3 regions of the Streptomyces sp. NPDC017943 genome follow, and region 1 is predicted to be linked to each of the others. Evidence: predicted binding sites of a transcription regulator. Region 1 holds the regulator's gene; each other region holds the start of a gene.
The links. The regulator HrcA, encoded in region 1, represses chaperone genes, less so after heat shock. The targets are predictions, from matches to a motif close to TTNGCACTCNGNNNNNCNGAGTGCNAA.

Region 1 (7,311 bases):
GTTCTCCGGCCAGCCCAGCGCACGGCACACGCCCGTCTTCCAGTCCTGGCCGCGCGGGACCCGGGGCCAGGACGCGATGCCCAGGGCCGACGGCTTCACCGCCTCCCAGACGTCGATGTACGGGTGGCCCACGACCAGCGCGTGCTCGCTCGTCACCGACTCGGCGATGCGCCACTCCTTCGAGCCCGGCACCAGATGGTCGACCAGGACGCCGAGGCGCGCGTCCGGGCCGGGTGCGAAGGACTCGACGATCGACGGCAGGTCGTCCACGCCCTCCAGGTACTCCACGACCACGCCCTCGATGCGCAGGTCGTCGCCCCAGACCTTCTCCACCAGCTCGGCGTCGTGCCGCCCCTCGACGTAGATGCGGCCCGCCCGGGCCACGCGGGCGCGTGCGCCGGGGACCGCCACCGAGCCGGAGGCCGTGCGGCTGGGGCGGGCCGGAGCACCCGGCGCGGGGCGGACCAGCGTCACCACCTTGCCCTCCAGCAGGAAGCCGCGCGGCTCCATCGGGAACACCCGGTGCTTGCCGAAGCGGTCCTCCAGGGTCACCGTGCCCGCCTCGCAGCGGATCACCGCCCCGCAGAACCCGCTCCCGGGCTCCTCCACCACCAGGCCCGGCTCGGCCGGGACCTCGGGAACCGGCTTCGGCTTCTTCCACGGCGGGGTCAGATCGGTCGAGTACTGGCGCATTCGCACGACGATAGGGAAAGCCGCCGGACGCTCACGACGACACGCCGAAACGCGCGGCCAGCGCGTCGCGTTGGGCGCGGACGAACGCCGCGTCCACCACCGCTCCGTGACCGGGCACGTACAGCGCGTCCTCGCCGCCCAGGGCGAGCAGGCGGTCCAGGGCGGCCGGCCACCGCGCGGGCACGGCGTCCGGACCCGCCTGCGGCTCACCCGACTCCTCGACCAGGTCGCCGCAGAACACCACCTCGGGATCGCCCGGCACCAGCACGGCCAGGTCGTGCGCGGTGTGCCCCGGGCCCACGTTCGCCAGCAGCACCTGCCGGCCGCCGCCCAGGTCGAGGGTCCACTCGCCGGAGACCAGGTGCCCGGGCGGAGCCAGCCGTTCCACCGCCTCCCGGGCCGCGGAGGCCGCCAGGCCCTGGCGCACCGCGTCCTCGCGCAGCTCCTCGCGGTCCCGCGCCCGCGACAGCACCGCGTCCACGCCCACCGCGCCGAAGACCTCGGTGCCCGGGAGCGCGGCCGCGCCGAGGACGTGGTCGAAGTGGGGGTGGGTCAGCGCGAGATGTGTCACACGCCGACCGGTGAGCGCCCGCGCCTGCGCACCCAGCCGCGCGCCCTCGGCGAGGCTCGACCCCGCGTCGATCAGAAGGACCGCCCCCTCGCCGACGACCAGCCCGATCGTGCAGTCCCACACCGGCAGTCGGCACCGCCCCACACCCGTGGCCACGCGCTCCCACCCGAGGTCTTCCCAAGTCACCGTCATACCGGGACGCTAGCGGTGCGCCCCGCCCGCGGCACGACGCCGCACGACCAGCCTTGCCGGGGGCGTACCCCACCGCCGTACACTGGGCCGGGGAATGCTGGCACTCGCACGCGCAGAGTGCCAGGCCGCGAACGGCGGGCAACGGGCGGACGACTTCTGGAGGTGTGCGCGATGCTCAGTGAACGCAGACTGCAAGTGCTGCGCGCCATCGTCCAGGACTACGTCGGCACCGAGGAGCCGGTCGGCTCCAAGGCCCTCACCGAGCGGCACAACCTCGGCGTCTCCCCGGCGACCGTGCGCAACGACATGGCGGCCCTGGAGGACGAGGGGTACATCGCCCAGCCGCACACCAGCGCCGGGCGGATCCCCACCGACAAGGGGTACCGGCTGTTCGTCGACAAGCTCGCCGGGGTCAAGCCGATGACCGCGCCCGAGCGGCGCGCGATCCAGAACTTCCTCGAGGGCGCCGTCGACCTCGACGACGTCGTGGCGCGCACGGTGCGGCTGCTCGCGCAGCTCACCCGCCAGGTCGCCGTCGTGCAGTACCCGTCGCTGACCCGTTCGACCGTGCGGCACGTGGAGCTGCTGTCCCTCGCGCCCGCGCGGGTGATGCTCGTGCTGATCACGGACACCGGGCGGGTCGAGCAGCGCGTGGTGGACTGCCCGGCGCCTTTCGGCGAGGCCTCGCTCGCGGATCTGCGCGCGCGCCTCAACAGCCGCGTGGCGAACCGCCGTTTCGCGGATGTGCCGAGTCTGGTGGAGGATCTCCCGGAGGCGTTCGAGCACGAGGACCGGGGTACGGTCTCCACGGTGCTCTCCACACTCCTGGAGACGCTCGTCGAGGAGAACGAGGAGCGGCTGATGATCGGCGGCACCGCCAATCTGACCCGCTTCGGTCATGACTTCCCCCTCACGATCCGGCCCGTGCTGGAGGCGCTGGAGGAGCAGGTCGTGCTCCTCAAGCTGCTCGGCGAGGCGAAGGATCCGGGCGTGACCGTACGGATCGGTCACGAGAACGCCCACGAAGGACTCAACTCCACGTCCGTCGTGTCGGTCGGCTACGGTTCGGGCGGCGAGGCAGTCGCCAAGCTCGGCGTGGTCGGACCGACCCGCATGGACTACCCGGGAACGATGGGAGCGGTACGCGCAGTGGCACGGTACGTCGGACAGATCCTGGCGGAGTCGTAGTGGCCACGGACTACTACGCCGTACTCGGCGTGCGCCGCGACGCGTCGCAGGAAGAGATCAAGAAGGCCTTCCGGCGGCTCGCCCGCGAGCTGCACCCGGACGTCAACCCCGATCCGAAGACCCAGGAGCGGTTCAAGGAGATCAACGCCGCCTACGAGGTGCTGTCGGACCCGCAGAAGAAGCAGGTCTACGACCTCGGCGGCGACCCGCTCTCGCAGGCCGGCGGCGGTGCCGGCGGCTTCGGAGCCGGTGGCTTCGGGAACTTCTCGGACATCATGGACGCCTTCTTCGGCACGGCGTCGCAGCGCGGACCGCGCTCGCGCACCCGCCGTGGCCAGGACGCCATGATCCGCATCGAGGTCGAGCTCGACGAGGCGGCCTTCGGCACGACGAAGGACATCCAGGTCGACACGGCCGTCGTCTGCAACACCTGCAACGGCGAGGGTGCCGCGCCGGGCACCTCCGCGCAGACGTGCGACATGTGCCGCGGCCGCGGTGAGGTCTCGCAGGTCACCCGGTCCTTCCTGGGCCAGGTCATGACCTCCCGCCCCTGCCCGCAGTGCCAGGGCTTCGGCACGGTCGTCCCCACGCCCTGCCCCGAGTGCGCGGGCGACGGCCGGGTGCGCTCCCGCCGGACCCTCACGGTCAAGATCCCGGCCGGTGTCGACAACGGCACCCGGATCCAGCTCGCCGGCGAGGGCGAGGTCGGGCCCGGCGGCGGTCCGGCCGGCGACCTCTACGTCGAGATCCACGAGCTGCCGCACCCGATGTTCCAGCGGCGCGGCGACGACCTGCACTGCACGGTGACACTCCCCATGACCGCGGCGGCCCTCGGCACGAAGGTGCCGCTGGAGACGCTGGACGGCATGGAGGAGGTCGACATCCGCCCGGGCACCCAGTCCGGCCAGTCGATCCCGCTGCACGGCCGCGGTGTCACGCACCTGCGCGGTGGCGGGCGCGGCGACCTCATCGTGCACGTCGAGGTCCAGACGCCGACCAAGCTCGACCCCGAGCAGGAGCGCCTCCTGCGCGAACTGTCCAAGCTCCGCGGCGAGGAGCGCCCCACGGGCCAGTTCCAGCCCGGACAGCAGGGGCTGTTCTCGCGGCTGAAGGACGCGTTCAACGGACGCTGAGCCGGCGACCGGGGCGACTCCCGCGCGGGCGGAAGCAGGCATTCCCCTGGCCTGTGCCACACGGCAGGCCGGTTTCGGACGGGCGCGGAGGACGTGACAACATGCGGTCATGTCCTCCGCTCTGACCGATCTCTTCCCGCTCCCGATCGTGCAGGCCCCCATGGCGGGCGGCATCTCCGTGCCGCAGCTCGCCGCCGCCGTGTGCGAGGCGGGCGGGCTCGGGTTCCTCGCCGCCGGGTACAAGACCGCCGACGGGATGTACCAGGAGATCAAGCAGCTCAAGAGCCTCACGGGCAGGCCGTTCGGCGTCAACGTCTTCATGCCGCACCCGGATCTCGCCGACCCCGCCGCCGTGGACGTCTACGCCCACCAGCTGGCCGGTGAGGCGACCTGGTACGAGACCGGGCTCGGCGATCCCGAGAGCGGGCGCGACGACGGCTTCGAGGCCAAACTCGTCGTGCTGCGCGACAACCCCGTGCCCGTGGTGTCGTTCCACTTCGGTGTCCCGGACCGCGAGGTGATCGACGCCCTGCACCGCGTCGGCACCTTCGTCCTGGCCGCCGCGACCACCCCGGACGAGGCCCGCGCCGTGGAGCGGGCCGGCGCGGACGGCGTCATCGCGCAGGGCCTCGAGGCCGGCGGCCACCAGGGCACCCACCGGGACACCCCCGACACCGACGGCGGCGGCATCGGACTGCTCTCCCTGGTCGCGCAGGTGCGCGAGGCCGTCACCATCCCGGTCGTCGCCGCGGGCGGCATCATGCGCGGCGGCCAGATCGCCGCCGTGCTCGCGGCGGGGGCCGCCGCCGCCCAGCTCGGCACCGCCTTCGTCCCCACGCACGAGTCCGGTGCGCACGCCCTGCACAAGCAGGCCCTGACCCACCCCCTCTTCGTCCGCACGGAACTCACCCGGGCCTTCACGGGCCGCCCGGCCCGCGGCCTCGTCAACCGGTTCGTGCGCGAGCACGGCCCCTACGCGCCCGCCGCCTACCCCGAGGTCCACCACCTCACCGCGCCGCTGCGCAAGGCCGCCGCCAAGGCGGGCGACGCCCAGGGGATGGCGCTGTGGGCCGGGCAGGGGCACCGGATGGCGCGGGAGATGCCCGCCGGGCACCTGGTCGAGGTGCTCGCCGGGGAACTCGCCGCCGCCCGTGCGGCGCTGGCGGGAGGTGCGCGATGACCGCGCCGGTGTTCGTGGTCGAGCACTTCCGGGCGGGCGGCGGCGGCCGGTACGTGCTCGACGGGCCCGAAGGGCGGCACGCCGTCTCGGTGAAGCGGCTGCGCGCCGGCGAGGACGTCGTCCTCACGGACGGCACGGGACGCTGGGCGGACTGCGTCGTGCTCGGCACCGAGGGCAAGGACCGGCTGATCGTCCAGCTCGACTCGGTGAGCGAGGAGCCGGCGGAGCAGCCCCGGGTGACCGTCGTCCAGGCCCTGCCCAAGGGCGATCGGGGCGAACTGGCCGTCGAGACCATGACCGAGGTCGGTGTCGACGCGATCGTGCCCTGGTCGGCCGCGCGGTGCATCACGCAGTGGAAGGGCGAGCGCGGGGCCAAGGCCCTGGCGAAGTGGCGCGCGACGGCCCGCGAGGCCGGCAAGCAGTCCCGCCGGGTGCGCTTCCCGGAGGTCGCGGACGCCGCGACCACCAAGCAGGTCGCCGCGCTGCTCGCCGGGGCGGACTTCGCGGCCGTGCTGCACGAGAGCGGCGAGGAGCCCCTGGCGACGGTCGGCCTGCCCTCCACCGGCGAGATCGTGCTGGTCGTGGGCCCCGAGGGGGGCGTGGCGCCGGAGGAGCTGGCGCTGTTCGAGGAGGCGGGGGCCGGGGCGTTCCGCCTCGGGCGCAGTGTGCTGCGCACGTCGACGGCCGGGACGGCGGCGGCCGCCGTGCTCCTGGCCCGCACCGGACGCTGGTCCTGATCCCCTCGGGAGGCATTGCCCCGAGGGGGAGCTGACGGTGCCTCAGGAGGAGTCTCGGTTTGCGCGGTTGACGCCTTTGCGCCCTACCGCGCCGTCCCCGTCGGTGGCAGGCTGCCCCCATGATGGGGGCATTCAGGAGGATTCGGCGGGGGGCACGAGGCCGGCGCACGGCGGTGGCGGCGGTGTTCGCGGTGGTCGCCGTGGGCGGGGCCGTCGCGTGCGAGCCCGGCGGCATCAGCCCCGCGTCCGTCGCGTACACCGTCGACGAGACCGTGACCAAGGAGCTGAACCGGCAGAAGGCGGGCGTGCGCTGGCTGACCTGCACGGCCTCCTACGGCAACGGCGGCAAGGCGTCGCCGTCGGCGGGCGGGGCCGGTGAGCGGACCGTCGCCTCCGTCGACTGCCAGGGGGAGACGAAGGACGGCAAGGACATCGACGTCACCGGCCGGGTCACCCACGCCGTGGAGGGCGCCTGCGTCCGCGGCACCATCACCGCGAAGGTCGACGGCAAGACCTGGTTCACGGTCGACGGGCTCGGCGACTGCGACCGCACCAGCCCGCCGCCGGTCGGCGGGGGCGGCGGCGGGAACGGGCAGCCCGGACCGACCGTGACCGTGACCGTCACCCAGACCATCTGGTGCGACCGCTACCCGGACTGCCGTCCCGTCGAGGGCAAGTGATCCGAACCCTGTCCGCGCGACGGCGTCCCTGCATAGGGTGATCGGGTGACATCGCCTGCTTACCTCCGGTTCCCCCATGTGCACGGCGACCTGGTCGCCTTCACCGCCGAGGACGACGTGTGGCTCGCCCCGCTCGACGGCGGCCGGGCCTGGCGGGTCAGCGCCGACAACGTGCCGGTGACCCACCCCCGGATCTCGCCCGACGGCACCACCGTCGCCTGGACCTCCACCCGCGACGGCGCCCCCGAGGTGCACATCGCCCCGGTCGACGGCGGCCCGGCGAGGAGACTGACGTACTGGGGCAGCATGCGGACCCAGGTGCGCGGCTGGACCACCGCGGGCGAGGTCCTGGCGATCAGCACCGAGGGGCAGGCCAGTCTGCGCCGCACCTGGGCCCGTGCCGTGCCGCTGGACGGCGGCCCGGCCGCCACCCTGCCCTACGGACCCGTCGGGGACGTCGCCCACGGCCCGCACACGGTGCTGCTGTCCGCGCCGATGGGCCGCGAGGCGGCCTGGTGGAAGCGGTACCGCGGCGGTACCGCGGGCAAGCTGTGGATCGACCGCGAGGACGACGGGGAGTTCGTGCGGCTGCACGAGGACCTCGACGGCAACCTCGAGTACCCGCTGTGGGTGGGGGGCCGGGTCGGCTTCCTCTCCGACCACGAGGGCACGGGCGCCCTGTACTCCTCCCTCGCCGACGGCTCCGACCTGCGCCGGCACACCCCCCTCGACAGCTTCTACGCACGGCACGCCGCGACCGACGGCAGCCGCGTCGTCTACTCCAGCGCCGGTGAGCTGTGGCTTCTCGACGACCTGGACGGATCCGAGCCGCGCCGGCTGGACGTGCGCCTCGGCGGGCAGCGCGTCGACCTCCAGCCGTTCACGGTGAACGCCTCCCGCTGGTTCGGTTCGGCCTCCCCCGACCACACCGCCCGCG
Region 2 (7,311 bases), on a different contig from region 1:
GTCGGTGCGGCGGTTGGTGCCCTCCCACAGGAACTGGTCGAGCAGGTAGCCGTGGGCGCCGTGCAGCTCCACGCCGTCGAAGCCGATGCGCTCGGCGGCCGCGGCGGCCTCGGCGAAGGCGCCGATGACGGCGTCGATGTCGGCCTGGGTCATGGCCTTGCCGGTGGGCTCGTCGGCGCCGATGCGCAGCCCGGAGGGGCCGACGGCGGGGGCGTCGGCGACGGGCGGCTCGCCCTGGTTGCGGACCATGCCGATGTGCCACAGCTGCGGCACGATCGTGCCGCCCGCCGCGTGCACCGCCTCGGCGACCTTCGCCCAGCCGGCGAGCTGCTCCTCGCCGTGGAACCGCGGCACGCTGTCGCTCTGCCCGGCCGACTCGTGCCCGACGTAGGTGCCCTCGGTGACGATCAGGCCGACCCCCGCGGCGGCGCGGCGCGCGTAGTAGGAGACGACGTCCTCGCCGGGCACGCCGCCCGGGGAGAACATGCGGGTCATCGGGGCCATCGCGATCCGGTTGGGGACGGTCAGGCCATTCAGGGTCACGGGCCGGGACAGGATGTCGGCTGCGCGGGAGGCGGCGTCGCTCACGTGGGGGCTCCTTCGGATACCGGACAGTACGCGCATACCGGTCAGTATGTGCATGCGCATAGGGCCTACGGTTCAACCAAGTGGCCCCGGCGCGCCATCCCCCGCCCCCTGTGATCCCGCACACGCCCGAGGGCGGCACCCCCTGCCGGAACAGGAGGTGCCGCCCTCGGAAAGGACGTGATCGACCGGGTCGATCAGAAGTCCATGTCACCGCCCGGCATGCCGCCGCCGGCCGGCGCGGCGGCCTTCTCCGGCTTGTCGGCGATGACGGCCTCGGTGGTGAGGAACAGCGCGGCGATGGAGGCGGCGTTCTGCAGCGCGGAACGGGTCACCTTCGCCGGGTCGATGATGCCCTCGGCGATCATGTCGACGTACTCACCGGTCGCGGCGTTCAGGCCGTGGCCGACCTGGAGGTTGCGGACCTTCTCCACGACGACGCCGCCCTCGAGACCACCGTTGACGGCGATCTGCTTCAGCGGGGCCTCCAGCGCGAGCTTCACGGCGTTGGCGCCGGTCGCCTCGTCACCGTCGAGCTCCAGCTTCTCGAAGACCTGGGAGGCCTGGAGCAGGGCCACGCCACCACCGGCGACGATGCCCTCCTCGACGGCCGCCTTGGCGTTGCGCACGGCGTCCTCGATGCGGTGCTTGCGCTCCTTGAGCTCCACCTCGGTGGCGGCACCGGCCTTGATGACCGCGACACCGCCGGCGAGCTTCGCCAGGCGCTCCTGCAGCTTCTCGCGGTCGTAGTCCGAGTCGCTGTTCTCGATCTCGGCGCGGATCTGGTTCACGCGACCCTGGACCTGGTCGGCGGAGCCGGCACCGTCGACGATGGTGGTCTCGTCCTTGGTGATGACGACCTTGCGGGCCTTGCCCAGCAGGTCGAGCGTGGCGTTCTCCAGCTTGAGGCCGACCTCCTCGGAGATCACCTCGCCGCCGGTGAGGATGCCGATGTCCTGCAGCATCGCCTTGCGGCGGTCGCCGAAGCCCGGGGCCTTGACGGCGACGGACTTGAAGGTGCCGCGGATCTTGTTGACGACCAGGGTCGACAGGGCCTCGCCCTCGACGTCCTCGGCGATGATCAGCAGCGGCTTGCCCGACTGCATGACCTTCTCCAGGAGCGGGAGCAGGTCCTTGACGTTGGAGATCTTCGAGTTGGCGATCAGGATGTACGGGTCGTCGAGGACGGCCTCCATACGCTCCATGTCGGTGGCGAAGTACGCCGAGATGTAGCCCTTGTCGAAGCGCATACCCTCGGTGAGCTCCAGCTCCAGACCGAAGGTCTGGGACTCCTCGACGGTGATGACGCCTTCCTTGCCGACCTTGTCCATCGCCTCGGCGATGAGCTCGCCGATCTGGGTGTCGGCGGCGGAGATCGAGGCCGTGGAGGCGATCTGCTCCTTGGTCTCGACGTCCTTGGCCTGCTCGAGCAGGGCGGCGGAGACGGCCTCGACGGCCTTCTCGATACCGCGCTTCAGGGCCATCGGGTTGGCACCGGCGGCCACGTTGCGCAGACCCTCGCGCACCAGGGCCTGGGCGAGGACGGTCGCCGTGGTCGTACCGTCACCGGCGACGTCGTCCGTCTTCTTGGCGACTTCCTTGACCAGCTCGGCGCCGATCTTCTCGTACGGGTCCTCGAGCTCGATCTCCTTGGCGATGGACACACCATCGTTGGTGATCGTGGGCGCGCCCCACTTCTTCTCGAGGACGACGTTGCGGCCCTTGGGGCCGAGCGTCACCTTCACGGCGTCCGCGAGCTGGTTCATGCCGCGCTCGAGGCCGCGCCGCGCCTCCTCGTCGAACGCGATGATCTTGGCCATGTGAAGTGGTCCCTCCAGGACTGGGGGTGATGACTCCGGACCGCGCCCGCGCCCGCGACGGACGGCTCGCCGGCCTCGTGGTTCCTTCCCACTTCGGCCTGCGGGCCTCACCGACCCGGTCCTTACGTTGTCACTCTCACCTTCAGAGTGCTAACGCAATGATTAGCACTCGACCCCCCGGAGTGCAAGGCGCGCCCGCGAAGCGGGTGCTCATTGAGGGGTGGCGGTCGGGTGACGGGCGGGCACAAGCGCCTCCGGGGATCGGGTGGGGCGCTCAGCCGCCCGCGAACACGCCCCCGCGCGCCCCCCGGGCACGCGGAAGGGCCCGCACCCCCGGAGGGTGCGGGCCCTTCTGCGAAGACCGGTCGCGTGAGCTTGTGGTCGTGGTGCGCGTTCAGGCAGAGACGCGAACCATGTCGGCCTGCGGCCCCTTCTGGCCCTGCGAGATCTCGAACTCGACCCGCTGGCCCTCTTCCAGGGTGCGGTAGCCGTCCATCTGGATCGCGCTGTAGTGGACGAAAACATCCGCACCACCGTCGACCGCGATGAAGCCGTACCCCTTCTCCGCGTTGAACCACTTGACGGTGCCCTGAGCCATGCCTAACTCCCCTATTACTGGCCCTTGCACAGATCCACACTTCGCGGATCCGGGTCAGACCTCACCCCCCACGGTTGGGGGCGTGCGCCGGAACGCGTCGACCGCGGCTGAATGTATCTGTCCAACTGCCGTCTGCAACAGGTCAATCGGACGAGAATTCTGGACGCACAGGGTCCGGAATGTGGGGAGAGTTCGCCCGAATTCAGGGCAAGTCGGGCCGCACAAAAAGAACAAAAGCCGCGAAAGACGCGCACACTTTGGCTACATCTTGTCGGGCTCGCGGCAGGAATTCCGGGTTCCGGTCAGCGGATCCGGAACGCGTTCCCCAACTGTACCGCGCTCAATCACGCAGAATTGCCCCCTCCGCTTCTCTCACGGTGAGGGCAATTCGATGCACGCTCGGTGACCGGCATTACTCAAGGTAACAATCAAGCCGGTCGGCCGGATTCAGCCGCCGGCGACGGCCGGGATGATCGACACTCCGGCACCGTCCGGCGTGGCCGTCTCCAGACCCTGCTCGAACCGCACGTCGTCGTCGTTGACGTACACGTTGACGAACCGCCGGAGCTTGCCCTGGTCGTCCAGCACCCGGGCGGCGATCCCGGTGTGGTTCTTCTCCAGGTCGGCGATGACCTCCCCGAGGTTCGCGCCCTCGGCGGCGACCTCGGCCTGCCCGCCGGTGTAGGTGCGCAGGATGGTGGGGATGCGAACGGTGACGCTCATCGGACATGTCCTCCGGTTCTTCTTGAGCTACGGCTGGGGCGCGCCCTCAGGGGCGCGGGGCTGTAGTGATGTGCGGCTCCGCCGCGTGGGCGCGACCAGCCCCCACCGGCCCGCAGCGAACAACGATCAGACGAGCCCGGCATCCCGGAACGACTCCAGGCTGGGCCGGATGGTCGCGGTCAGCCCGGTCCCGGCCACCGCGTCCAGCGTCTTCAGACCGTCCCCGGTGTTGAGCACCACGGTGGTCTTCGTCGGGTCGAGAACACCGTTCTCGATCAACTTCCGCGTCACACCCACGGTCACCCCGCCGGCGGTCTCCGCGAAGATCCCCTCGGTCCTGGCGAGGACCTTGATCGCGTCGACGACCTGCTCGTCCGTCACGTCCTCCACCGCGCCACCGGTGCGCCGCGCGATGTCCAGCACGTACGGCCCGTCCGCCGGGTTGCCGATCGCCAGGGACTTGGCGATCGTGTCCGGCTTCTGCGGACGCACCACGTCGTGCCCGGCCTTGAACGCCGTCGACACCGGCGAGCAGCCGAGCGCCTGCGCGCCGAAGATCTTGTACGGCTTGTCCTCGACGAGGCCGAGCTTGATCAGCTCCTGCAGCCCCTTGTCGATCTTCGTGAGCTGCGAGCCGGAGGCGATCGGCACGACCAGCTGGTCCGGCAGCCGCCAGCCGAGCTGTTCGCAGATCTCGTAGGCGAGGGTCTTGGAGCCCTCCGCGTAGTAGGGGCGCAGGTTGACGTTGACGAAGCCCCAGCCCTCGCCGGCCGGGTCGCCGATCAGCTCCGAGCAGAAGCGGTTCACGTCGTCGTAGTTGCCCTCGATGCCGACGAGCTCGCCGCCGTAGACCGCGGCCATGACGACCTTGCCCTGCTCCAGGTCGTGCGGGATGAACACGCACGAGCGGAAGCCGGCGCGGGCCGCGGCGGCGCCCACCGCACCGGCGAGGTTGCCGGTGGAGGAGCAGGAGAGCGTGGTGAAGCCGAAGGCGCGCGCGGCCTCCAGGGCCTGGGCGACGACGCGGTCCTTGAAGGAGTGCGTCGGGTTGCCTGAGTCGTCCTTCACGAACAGCTTGCCGGCGTCGACGCCCAGCTCGCGCGCGAGGTTGTCGGCCTTGACGAGCTTGGTCCAGCCCGGGTTGATGTTCGGCTTGTCCGCCACGTCGGCCGGGACCGGCAGCAGCGGGGCGTAGCGCCAGATGTTCGCGGGTCCCGCTTCGATGCGCTTGCGGAGCTCTTCGGTGTCGTAGGCCGAGAAGTCGTAGGCGATCTCCAGCGGGCCGAAACACTCCTCGCAGGCGAAGACCGGGCCGAGGGGGACGCGATGACCGCACTCGCGGCAGCTGAGAGCCGCGGCGGGACCGAGGTCCACGGTGGAGTCGGTGGTGCTTGCAACAGTCTGCACAGCCATGTGAGGCGAGGCCCTTTCTCCTCATCTTCCTCACGACGCATCTCGCCGTGAGACGGATTTGGCACCTTCCCTAGCCGGGAGCCTCGCCGAGTGGTCAGCAGTGACCTACGAGTACCGACTGGAGGGTTGCCGGGGCTTCATCGGGCCGTTTCCCTCTGCCCCTCTGGATGAGCTGTATGTGGTTGTAGGCGGCGGGCGACCCCGGACATGCGAGGGTCATCCGCGTTGTTCAAGACTGTAACCGACGACCAGGACAGTTGAGATAGTCGTCCGAACCGCGAGACGCGTCACATTCGTCCCGCCGAGAGAACGCAAGGAGCAGCACGGTGCTGGAAGAAGTCGATCGCTGGCTGAGCGCCCGTTCCTGGTCCGTGCACGACCGTCCGCTCCACAGCGTCCTGGCGGCCAAGCAGCGCACGGGCCGCACGGTGAGCGTGGTGCTGCCCGCCCTGAACGAGGAGGAGACCGTCGGCGACATAGTCGCCGCGATCCGCCACGACCTGATGCTGCAGGTGCCGCTCGTCGACGAGCTGGTGGTGATCGACTCGGGGTCGGCCGACCGCACGTCCGAGGTGGCCGCCGCCGCGGGCGCGACGGTGGTGCACCGGGACGCGATCCTGCCCCGCCTGCCCGCCCTGCCCGGCAAGGGCGAGGTGCTGTGGCGCTCGCTGCTCGTCACCCGCGGCGACATCGTCTGCTTCGTCGACGCGGACCTGCGGGAGTTCTCGTCCGACTTCGTCTCGGGCATCGTGGGCCCGCTGCTGACCGACCCGGAGGTCGAGCTGGTCAAGGCCATGTACGACCGTCCCCTCGGCGCGGCCGCCGGGCAGGGCGGCCGGGTCACCGAGCTGATGGCGCGCCCGCTGCTCAACATGCACTGGCCGCGGCTCGCCGGGTTCGTGCAGCCGCTGGGCGGCGAGTACGCGGCCCGCCGCTCCTTGCTGGAGCAGCTGCCCTTCCCCGTCGGGTACGGCGTGGAGCTGGGCGTCCTGGTCGACGCGCTGCACCTGGCCGGCCTCGACGCGCTCGCCCAGGTCGACGTCGGCGTGCGCAAGCACCGGCACCAGGACGGGCAGGCACTCGGGCGGATGGCCGCCGAGATCTACCGCACGGCCCAGCTGCGGCTGGCCCGGGGGCATCTGATCCGGCCGTCCCTGACCCAGTTCGAGCGGACCGGGGACGGCTTCGAACCGCGCACGTACTCCGTGGACACCGAGGAACGCCCGCCGATGGTGGAGATCGCCGAGTACCAGGCGCGGCGGGCCGCCTGACCCGGGATGTTTTTCGGCCGGGCGCGGCAGGTCCGTACGTTTGAGCGTTTACAGGCCGGGCTAGGTTGAGGCCTATGGGTTCGACGTACGGTTCTGCACGGGTATTGGTGGCCTCCAACCGCGGCCCGGTCTCCTACACGGTCGGTGACGACGGTTCGCTGAACGCCAGACGGGGCGGCGGCGGTCTGGTCTCGGGGCTCTCGGCGATCGGCTCCGACGCGGACGCCCTGTGGGTCTGCTCGGCGCTGTCCGACGGCGACCGGGAGGCCGTGCGGCGCGGTGTCGGCGAGGACGGCGTGCGGATGCTGGACATCCCGGCCGACGTGCACGCCGACGCCTACAACGGCATCGCCAACTCGGTGCTGTGGTTCGTCCACCACATGCTCTACCAGACCCCCCTGGAGCCGGTCTTCGACGCGGAGTTCCGCCGCCAGTGGGCGTCCTACGAGACGTACAACCGGGCGTTCGCCGAGGCGCTGGCCGAGGAGGCGGCGCAGGGCGCGGCGGTCGTGGTGCAGGACTACCACCTGACGCTGGTGCCGGGCATGCTGCGCGAGCTGCGCCCGGACCTCAGGATCGGCCACTTCTCGCACACGCCGTGGGCGCCGCCCGAGTACTTCCGGATGCTGCCGGACGACGTGGCCGGGCAGGTGCTGCGCGGCATGCTCGGCGCGGACCGGCTCGGCTTCCTCACCCAGCGCTGGGCGGACGCGTTCACCGACTGCGCCGAGCGGTTCGCGGGCGGGCTCGGCGGCACGCGGATCGGCGTGCACGGCCTCGGCGCCGACGCGGACTTCCTGCGCGAGCGGGCCCACGAGCCGGACGTCGAGGAGCGGATCACCGCGCTGCGGCAGGAGATCGGCCAGGGCCGCCGCACCATCGTCCGGGTCGACCGCACCGA
Region 3 (7,311 bases), on a different contig from region 1:
AGTCGCGTACACCGACAACCCCGAAGGGGTGACCGGGATCGACAAGAGGCCGGTGGACCGTCCCGTGCGGGTGTCCGCGCCCGGGCCGAAGGGGATCGGCGGGAGCGGGCTGGCCGGGGACGCGGTGTGCAAGCTGCAGCACCACGGCGGCGACGACCAGGCCGTGTACGCGATGGCCCGCGAGGACCTGGACGAGTGGGAGCGCGAGCTGGGCCGCACCCTGGCGGACGGGGCGTTCGGCGAGAACCTCACCACCCGGGGCCTGGACGTGTCCGGCGCGCTGATCGGGGAGCGCTGGCGGATCGGGCCCGAGGTGGTGCTGGAGATCACCTCCGGGCGGATCCCGTGCCGTACGTTCCAGGGCCATCTGGACGAGAAGGGCTGGGTGAAGCGGTTCACGCAGCGCGGTGCGCCCGGGGCGTACCTGCGGGTGATCGCGCCCGGGGAGATCCGCGCGGGCGACGCCGTCGAGGTCGTGCACCGGCCCGGGCACGACGTGACCGTGGCGCTGGCCTTCCGGGCGGCGACGACCGAGCGGGCACTGCTGCCCCGGCTGCTCGCCGCGGGCGAGGCGCTGCATCCCGAGCTGCTGACGGCGGCCCGTGAGTACCGGGACGCGTACGGCTCCTGACCGCGGCTCATCACGCCGGTCCGCGCGGGGCTTCGCCACGGACGGCCCCGCGGGCAAGCGGACGCACGGGATCCGGGTCACTACGCTTCTGCCATGACAACGGCTCTGATTACGGGATCGACGGCAGGCATCGGAGCCGCGTTCGCGCGGCGACTGGCGGCCGACGGGCACAACCTGGTGCTGGTGGCGCGGGACACCAAGCGGCTCCGGGAGCAGGCGACCGAGCTGCACGACCGGCACGGCATCGAGGCCGAGGTGCTGACGGCCGACCTCGCGGACGACAAGGGCATCGAGACGGTCGCCGACCGCCTCCGGGACCGCAGGAGCCCCGTCGACCTGCTGGTCAACAACGCCGGGTTCGGCAACAAGGGCCGCTTCCTCGAAGTGTCCATGACCGATGAGCTGCGGATGCTGAAGGTGCACTGCGAGGCGGTGCTGCGGCTGACCGCGGCAGCGACGGAGACCATGCGGGAGCGGGGCCGCGGCGGTGTCGTCAACGTCGCCTCGGTCGCGGCCTTCGTCCCGCGCGGCACGTACGGCGCCTCCAAGGCCTGGGTCGTGCAGTTCACGCAGGGCGCGGCGCGGGACCTGGCCGGCAGCGGGGTGCGGCTGATGGCGCTGTGCCCGGGGTTCGTCCGCACCGAGTTCCACGAGCGGGCCGGCATGGGCACGGACAACATCCCCGGGTGGATGTGGCTCGACGCGGACAAGCTGGTGGCGGCCGCGCTGCAGGACCTCGCCCGCGGCAAGACCCTGTCCATCCCGGACCCGCGCTACAAGGTGCTGATGGGCGCGGCGAAGCTGGTGCCGCGCGGAATGCTCGGGGCCGTCTCGTCCCGAACGGGGCGGAAGTACGGGCCGCAGTGACCCGCTGACCGCGCACGGCAGCCGCCCCCTCCCGGGCGGCGACCCGCCCCACGAGGACGCCCGGCCCGTGGTCAGAATTCCTCGACCTTCGTGCCGTTCGGGGTCTTGTAGCAGCCGGAGACGACGGTCAGGCTCAGTTTGGGTGGGTCGTTCTTCGCCATCTCCACAACCTTGACGCTCGCCTTTTTCGCGTCGTTGTCGGCGACCAGGTTCATGTTCTTGTTCCTGCTGGTGTCCGGCCCGTACGAGACGACTTTCCAACCGTGCTTCGGCAACTCCTCCTTGAGCTGCTCCATGGCCCGGCCCAACTCGGCGGCGGACGCCGGATAGAAGGTCCACGGGTGGAACACCCGGAAGTACTTCTCCGGGTCCTTGTCCGAGCACTCCGTGACACCGGCGCGGCTGTCGGATGCCTTCCCCTTCACACCGATCAAGTCGTAGAGGTCGCTGGACACCCGCTCCAACGCGTCCGCAGCCTCGGCGGAGGTGCTCGTGCCGGCGGAAGGGACCCCGCCGGGCTTGTCGTCCGTCGTGCCGCAGCCGGCCGATCCGGCGAGGGCGAGGGGAACGACGAGCGCGAGGGCACCGGGCTTCCTCACGTCGGGCCCTTTGTCCGTCTGGGTGCGGGACAGGTCATCTCGTCGTTCCCTTCGTGTGCGGGTGAACGGGCGGAGCCCCGGTCCCTCGGGGGGACCGGGGCTCCGTCGGAGCGGGTCGGCTCAGTGGGCGTGGCCGTGGCCGTGGCCCGCGGCGGCCGGCTCCTCCTCTTCCTTCTTCTCGACGACCAGGGTCTCGGTCGTGAGGAGGAGGGAGGCGATGGAGGCGGCGTTCTCCAAGGCGGAGCGGGTGACCTTGACCGGGTCGATGACGCCGGCCTTGATCAGGTCGCCGTACTCGCCGGAGGCGGCGTTGTAGCCGCTGCCCTTGTCGAGCTCGGCGACCTTGGAGACGATGACGTAGCCCTCGAGGCCGGCGTTCTCGGCGATCCAGCGCAGCGGCTCGACGGCGGCCTTGCGGACCACGGAGACACCGGTGGCCTCGTCGCCGGTCTTGTCGAGGTTGCCCTCGAGGACCTTGACGGCGTGGACCAGGGCGGAGCCACCACCGGAGACGATGCCCTCCTCGACCGCGGCGCGGGTCGCGGAGATGGCGTCCTCCAGACGGTGCTTGCGCTCCTTGAGCTCGACCTCGGTGGCGGCACCCACGCGGATGACGCACACGCCGCCGGCCAGCTTCGCGAGGCGCTCCTGGAGCTTCTCGCGGTCCCAGTCGGAGTCCGTGGTCTCGATCTCGGCCTTGATCTGGGCGACGCGGCCCTGCACGTCTTCCTTGTTGCCGGCGCCGTCGACGACCGTCGTGTCGTCCTTGGTGACGGTGACGCGGCGGGCGGAGCCGAGGACGTCCAGGCCGACCTGGTCGAGCTTGAGGCCGACCTCCTCGGAGACGACCGTGGCGCCGGTGAGGACGGCCATGTCCTGCAGCATCGCCTTGCGGCGGTCGCCGAAGCCGGGGGCCTTCACGGCGACGGCGTTGAACGTGCCGCGGATCTTGTTCACGACCAGGGTCGACAGGGCCTCGCCCTCGACGTCCTCGGCGATGATCAGCAGCGGCTTGGAGGCGTTGGCCTGGATGACCTTCTCCAGCAGCGGCAGCAGGTCCGCGATGGCGGAGATCTTGCCCTGCGTGATGAGGATGTACGGGTCGTCCAGGACGGCTTCCATGCGCTCCTGGTCCGTCACGAAGTACGGCGACAGGTAGCCCTTGTCGAAGGCCATGCCCTCGGTGAAGTCCAGCTCCAGACCGAAGGTGTTGGACTCCTCGACGGTGATGACACCGTCCTTGCCGACCTTGTCCATGGCCTCGGCGATGAGCTCGCCGACCTGCTGGTCCTGGGCGGACAGCGCGGCGACGGCGGCGATGTCGGACTTCTCGTCGATCGGGCGGGCCGAGGCGAGCAGGTCGTCGGAGACGGCCTTGACGGCGGCGTCGATGCCCTTCTTCAGGGCGGCCGGGGAGGCACCGGCGGCGACGTTCTTCAGGCCCTCGCGCACGAGCGCCTGGGCGAGCACGGTCGCGGTGGTCGTACCGTCACCCGCGATGTCGTTGGTCTTGGTCGCCACCTCCTTGACCAGCTGGGCACCGAGGTTCTCGTACGGGTCCTCGATCTCGACCTCGCGGGCGATCGTGACACCGTCGTTGGTGATGGTGGGGGCGCCGAACTTCTTGTCGATGACGACGTTGCGGCCCTTGGGGCCGATCGTCACCTTGACCGTGTCGGCAAGCTTGTTGACGCCGCGCTCGAGGGCGCGACGGGCGTCCTCGTCGAACTTCAGGATCTTCGCCATGGGAGCGTGAGCCCTCTTCCGGAAATTGGGATAACGACAACTGCGCCCCGGGCGCCCGGCTTATTGGCGATCGCGGGGGCCAGGGGCGCAGTTCAGAGCAAGGTGCTTCGGGTGAATTACTTCTCGATGATCGCGAGCACGTCGCGGGCCGAGAGGACGAGGTACTCCTCGCCGTTGTACTTCACCTCGGTGCCGCCGTACTTGCTGTAGAGCACGACGTCGCCGACGGAGACGTCGAGCGGAAGACGGTTGCCGTCCTCGAAGCGGCCCGGGCCCACGGCCAGGACGACGCCCTCCTGGGGCTTCTCCTTGGCGGTGTCCGGGATGACCAGGCCAGAGGCGGTGGTCTGCTCGGCGTCGAGCGGCTGGACCACGATGCGGTCCTCGAGCGGCTTGATGGCAACCTTGGAGCTGGTGGTCGTCACGATCCGACCTCCCCCTTCGGAGATCTCACGGGGTTAACTGTCTGAGGTGGCGACCAGGTGGATCCGTCGTCGCGGGTGCCGGACCTGCCCGTCGCTGTGTTGGCACTCTCCAGGGGGGAGTGCCAGACCCGAGACTATGACTGCGATTAGCACTCGGTCAAGCGGACTGCTAATTGCCCGCGGCGCGTCGGTCGGCCGGCCGCTCCGGCGCGCCTCCCCCGTGGTCCTCCGGGTGGTCCTTCTGGTGGTCCGGCAGGCCTTTCTCCAGGTGGTCCTCCAGCCGTCCCACCCGCAGGCCCCGGCGGTCGATCTCGCGCAACAGACTCCGCGTCCGCTCGGCGAGCGTCAGGGAGTCGGTGTCGCCGGACGGTACCGAGACGATGTCGCCCGGCCGCAGCCGCCGTGCGCCCCGGCGGTAGTCCAGCTCCCCGTCGCCGTCCAGGGACACGCGCCACAGGACGACCGCCCGGATGCCGCAGTCGGCTGCGGCGCGCAGGGTCGTCGTGTCGTAGGTGCCGTAGGGCGGCCGGAAGAGCCGGGGGCGGACGCCGAACCGGGCCCGGAGCTTGTGCTGCTGGCCGCAGATCTCCGCGCGCTGGCCGGCGTAGGGCAGTCCGCGCAGGGCGGGGTGGTCCAGCGTGTGGTTCTGGAGGGAGGCGCCGACGCCGCGCAGCCGGGCGAAGTGGGCGTAGCCGGGGCCCACGACGCTGTCGGTGAGGAACAGGCTGACGGGAAGCCGTCGTTCGCGCACCAGGTCGACGAAGCGGGGGTCGCGCTCGGCGCCGTCGTCGTAGGTGAGGAAGACGACCGGGTCGCGGGTGGCGACGCGGTCGACGACGGGCGGCAGGCCCGTCGCCCGGCGTCCGTCGACGGGAGCGGAGGCCGCCCCGGGCGCTCCGCCGTCGGCGGGAGCGGAGACCGCCCCCGAGGCCCGGCCGTCGACGGGAGCGGAGGCCGCCCCGGGCGCTCCGCCGTCGGCGGGGGCGGAGGCCTCTCCCGGAGCGGCCCCCGCGGGGGCGGGGGCCGCTCCGGGGGGCCGGCCGTCGGCGCCGCCCGGGCGCTCCCCCGGTGCCGTGGCGCAGCCGGCCAGCAGGGCCAGGCCCGCGCACAGGGCCGCGGCCCGCCGCCTCACAGGTAGTCCTCCAGCCGCCCGACGGCGTACCCCTCGGCCGTGACCTTGTTCAGGAAGCGGCGGAGCATGTCGGGCATCGTGCCCTTCCACTCGCCGGGGCCCCGGAAGTGGGTGAGCACGATGTCGCCCGGGCGCAGGTCGCGGTCCGCCTCGCGGTACTCCCAGTGGTCGGCGAAGACCTCCTCGTTCCACAGCGGGGCGTACGCGATGCCGCAGGCCTTGGCGGCCCGCAGGGTCGACCGGTCGTAGCTGCCGTAGGGCGGGCGGAAGAGGGCGGGGCGCTCGCCGAAGCGCTGCTCGATGTAGCGCTGCATGCCGCAGATCTCGCGCTTCTGCGCGCGGTAGGACATGCCGCGCAGGTCGGGGTGGTGCAGGGTGTGGTTGTTCAGGGCGACGCCCTCGGCCTGCATCCGGCGGAAGTAACGGGGGTCGTCCTCGACCAGGTAGCCGCTGAGGAACGCGGTGTAGGGGACGCCCAGTTCGCGTGTCATCCGCAGGAACGAGGGATCCTTCTCGGCGCCGTCGTCGATGGTGAGGAAGACGACCTTGTCGCGGGTGGGGACCCGGGTGAAGACGGGCGGCAGGTCCGACTCCCGGTGGTCCTCCACCTCGAAGCCCTTGCGCGTCTTGATCCTGGGCTTGCGCGCGGGGGCCGGCGGGGCGGACAGCGGTACGGCGCGCAGCCCCCACCGGCGGGCCGCGGCGACCCGGGCGGTGTGGGCGGAGCGCAGCTTGGAGGCGTAGGAGTCCAGGGCGCGGGCCGGGGGCGCCTTCAGGGGCTGCTGGCCGCCGGCCGGGACGACCGAGCGGTCGCCGCCCTGCGCGCAGCCCGAGGCGATGGCGGCCAGGGCGAGCACGGCGAGGCCGATCCGCAGACCGCCGCGCGCCCGGCCCCTGTCCTCATATGGCCAGCTTTTGTCCTCACGTGCCCGGCTTTTGTCATTTTGTACGACTGCTCGCATGGGGCCGGATCCTCGCAGCCCGCCCGTACGAACCGGCCCCGACACCGCGGCCGCTCCCCCGACGGTCCACCGACTGGCCCACACCCCCGCCGCGCCGGTCGTGGTCGACAATGATCCGGTGAACGACCTCGCACCCCTCCTCACCCCCGAAGGCCGCGCCCTCCTCGACGAGGTGCGCGACACCGACCCGGCACAGGAGCTGGCGGTGGCGACCCGGCTGCGCCGCGAGCACCCGGCCGAGCTGGTGTCGGCGGCGCTCGGGCAGGCGCGGCTGCGCCAGCGGGCGGCGGTGAAGTTCGGCGCGGAGGACGCCCGGCGGATGTTCTTCACGCCCGACGGGGTGGAGCAGTCGACCCGGGTGAGCGTGGCCGCCTACCGGGCCGGGCGGATGGCCGCCCTGGGCGTGACCTCGGTCGCCGACCTGTGCTGCGGCATCGGCGGCGACGCGATCGCGCTGGCCCGGGCGGGGATCCGGGTGCTGGCCGTGGACCGGGACCCCCGCACGGCCGAGGCGGCCCGGGCCAACGCCGAGGCACTGGGTCTGGCCGAGCTGATCGAGGTGCGCGAGGCGGACGTCGCGGACGTGGACACCGCCGGGTACGACGCCGTCTTCGCCGACCCGGCCCGGCGCGGCGGCCGGGGCCGGATCTTCGACCCGGAGGCCTACTCGCCGCCCCTGTCCTGGGCCGTGGCCGCCGCCCGCCGGGCGCCGCACGCCGCGCTGAAGGTCGCCCCGGGCATCCCGCACGAGGCGGTCCCGCAGGACGCCGAGGCGGAGTGGATCTCCGACGGCGGGGACGTGAAGGAGGCGGTGCTGTGGTTCGGCACCGCCCCGGGCGCCGTGCGCGCCACCCTGCTGCCGGGCCCGCGCAGCCTGCTCTCGCGCGGCCTGCCCGACCCGGAGGTCCGCCCGCCCGGCCGCTACCTCTATGAGCCGGACGGCGCGGCC

Region 2: groL (chaperonin GroEL) is a predicted target of HrcA. The motif match lies at 2,568-2,594, and genes of this name have one in related genera.
Region 3: groES (co-chaperone GroES) is a predicted target of HrcA. The motif match lies at 4,368-4,394, and genes of this name have one in related genera.

What each region holds. Positions count from the first base shown of each region.
Region 1 covers NZ_JBIRHH010000006.1:565,445-572,755, forward strand. The annotation lists gene ACH4C6_RS22675 (DUF3097 domain-containing protein) at 1-693, opposite strand, end outside; gene ACH4C6_RS22680 (MBL fold metallo-hydrolase) at 725-1,456, opposite strand; gene hrcA (heat-inducible transcriptional repressor HrcA) at 1,628-2,644, shown strand; gene dnaJ (molecular chaperone DnaJ) at 2,644-3,777, shown strand; gene ACH4C6_RS22695 (nitronate monooxygenase) at 3,887-4,957, shown strand; gene ACH4C6_RS22700 (16S rRNA (uracil(1498)-N(3))-methyltransferase) at 4,954-5,694, shown strand; gene ACH4C6_RS22705 (hypothetical protein) at 5,817-6,374, shown strand; gene ACH4C6_RS22710 (S41 family peptidase) at 6,465-7,311, shown strand, end outside.
Region 2 covers NZ_JBIRHH010000008.1:112,587-119,897, reverse strand. The annotation lists gene ACH4C6_RS25505 (NADH:flavin oxidoreductase) at 1-588, opposite strand, end outside; gene groL (chaperonin GroEL) at 783-2,405, opposite strand; gene ACH4C6_RS25495 (cold-shock protein) at 2,800-3,003, opposite strand; gene ACH4C6_RS25490 (MoaD/ThiS family protein) at 3,451-3,726, opposite strand; gene thrC (threonine synthase) at 3,853-5,139, opposite strand; SAM riboswitch class I at 5,158-5,313, opposite strand; gene ACH4C6_RS25480 (glucosyl-3-phosphoglycerate synthase) at 5,466-6,410, shown strand; gene ACH4C6_RS25475 (trehalose-6-phosphate synthase) at 6,485-7,311, shown strand, end outside.
Region 3 covers NZ_JBIRHH010000001.1:1,016,099-1,023,409, forward strand. The annotation lists gene ACH4C6_RS04450 (MOSC domain-containing protein) at 1-631, shown strand, start outside; gene ACH4C6_RS04455 (SDR family NAD(P)-dependent oxidoreductase) at 725-1,498, shown strand; gene ACH4C6_RS04460 (hypothetical protein) at 1,570-2,097, opposite strand; gene groL (chaperonin GroEL) at 2,218-3,843, opposite strand; gene groES (co-chaperone GroES) at 3,960-4,268, opposite strand; gene ACH4C6_RS04475 (polysaccharide deacetylase family protein) at 4,438-5,400, opposite strand; gene ACH4C6_RS04480 (polysaccharide deacetylase family protein) at 5,397-6,362, opposite strand; gene ACH4C6_RS04485 (methyltransferase domain-containing protein) at 6,481-7,311, shown strand, end outside.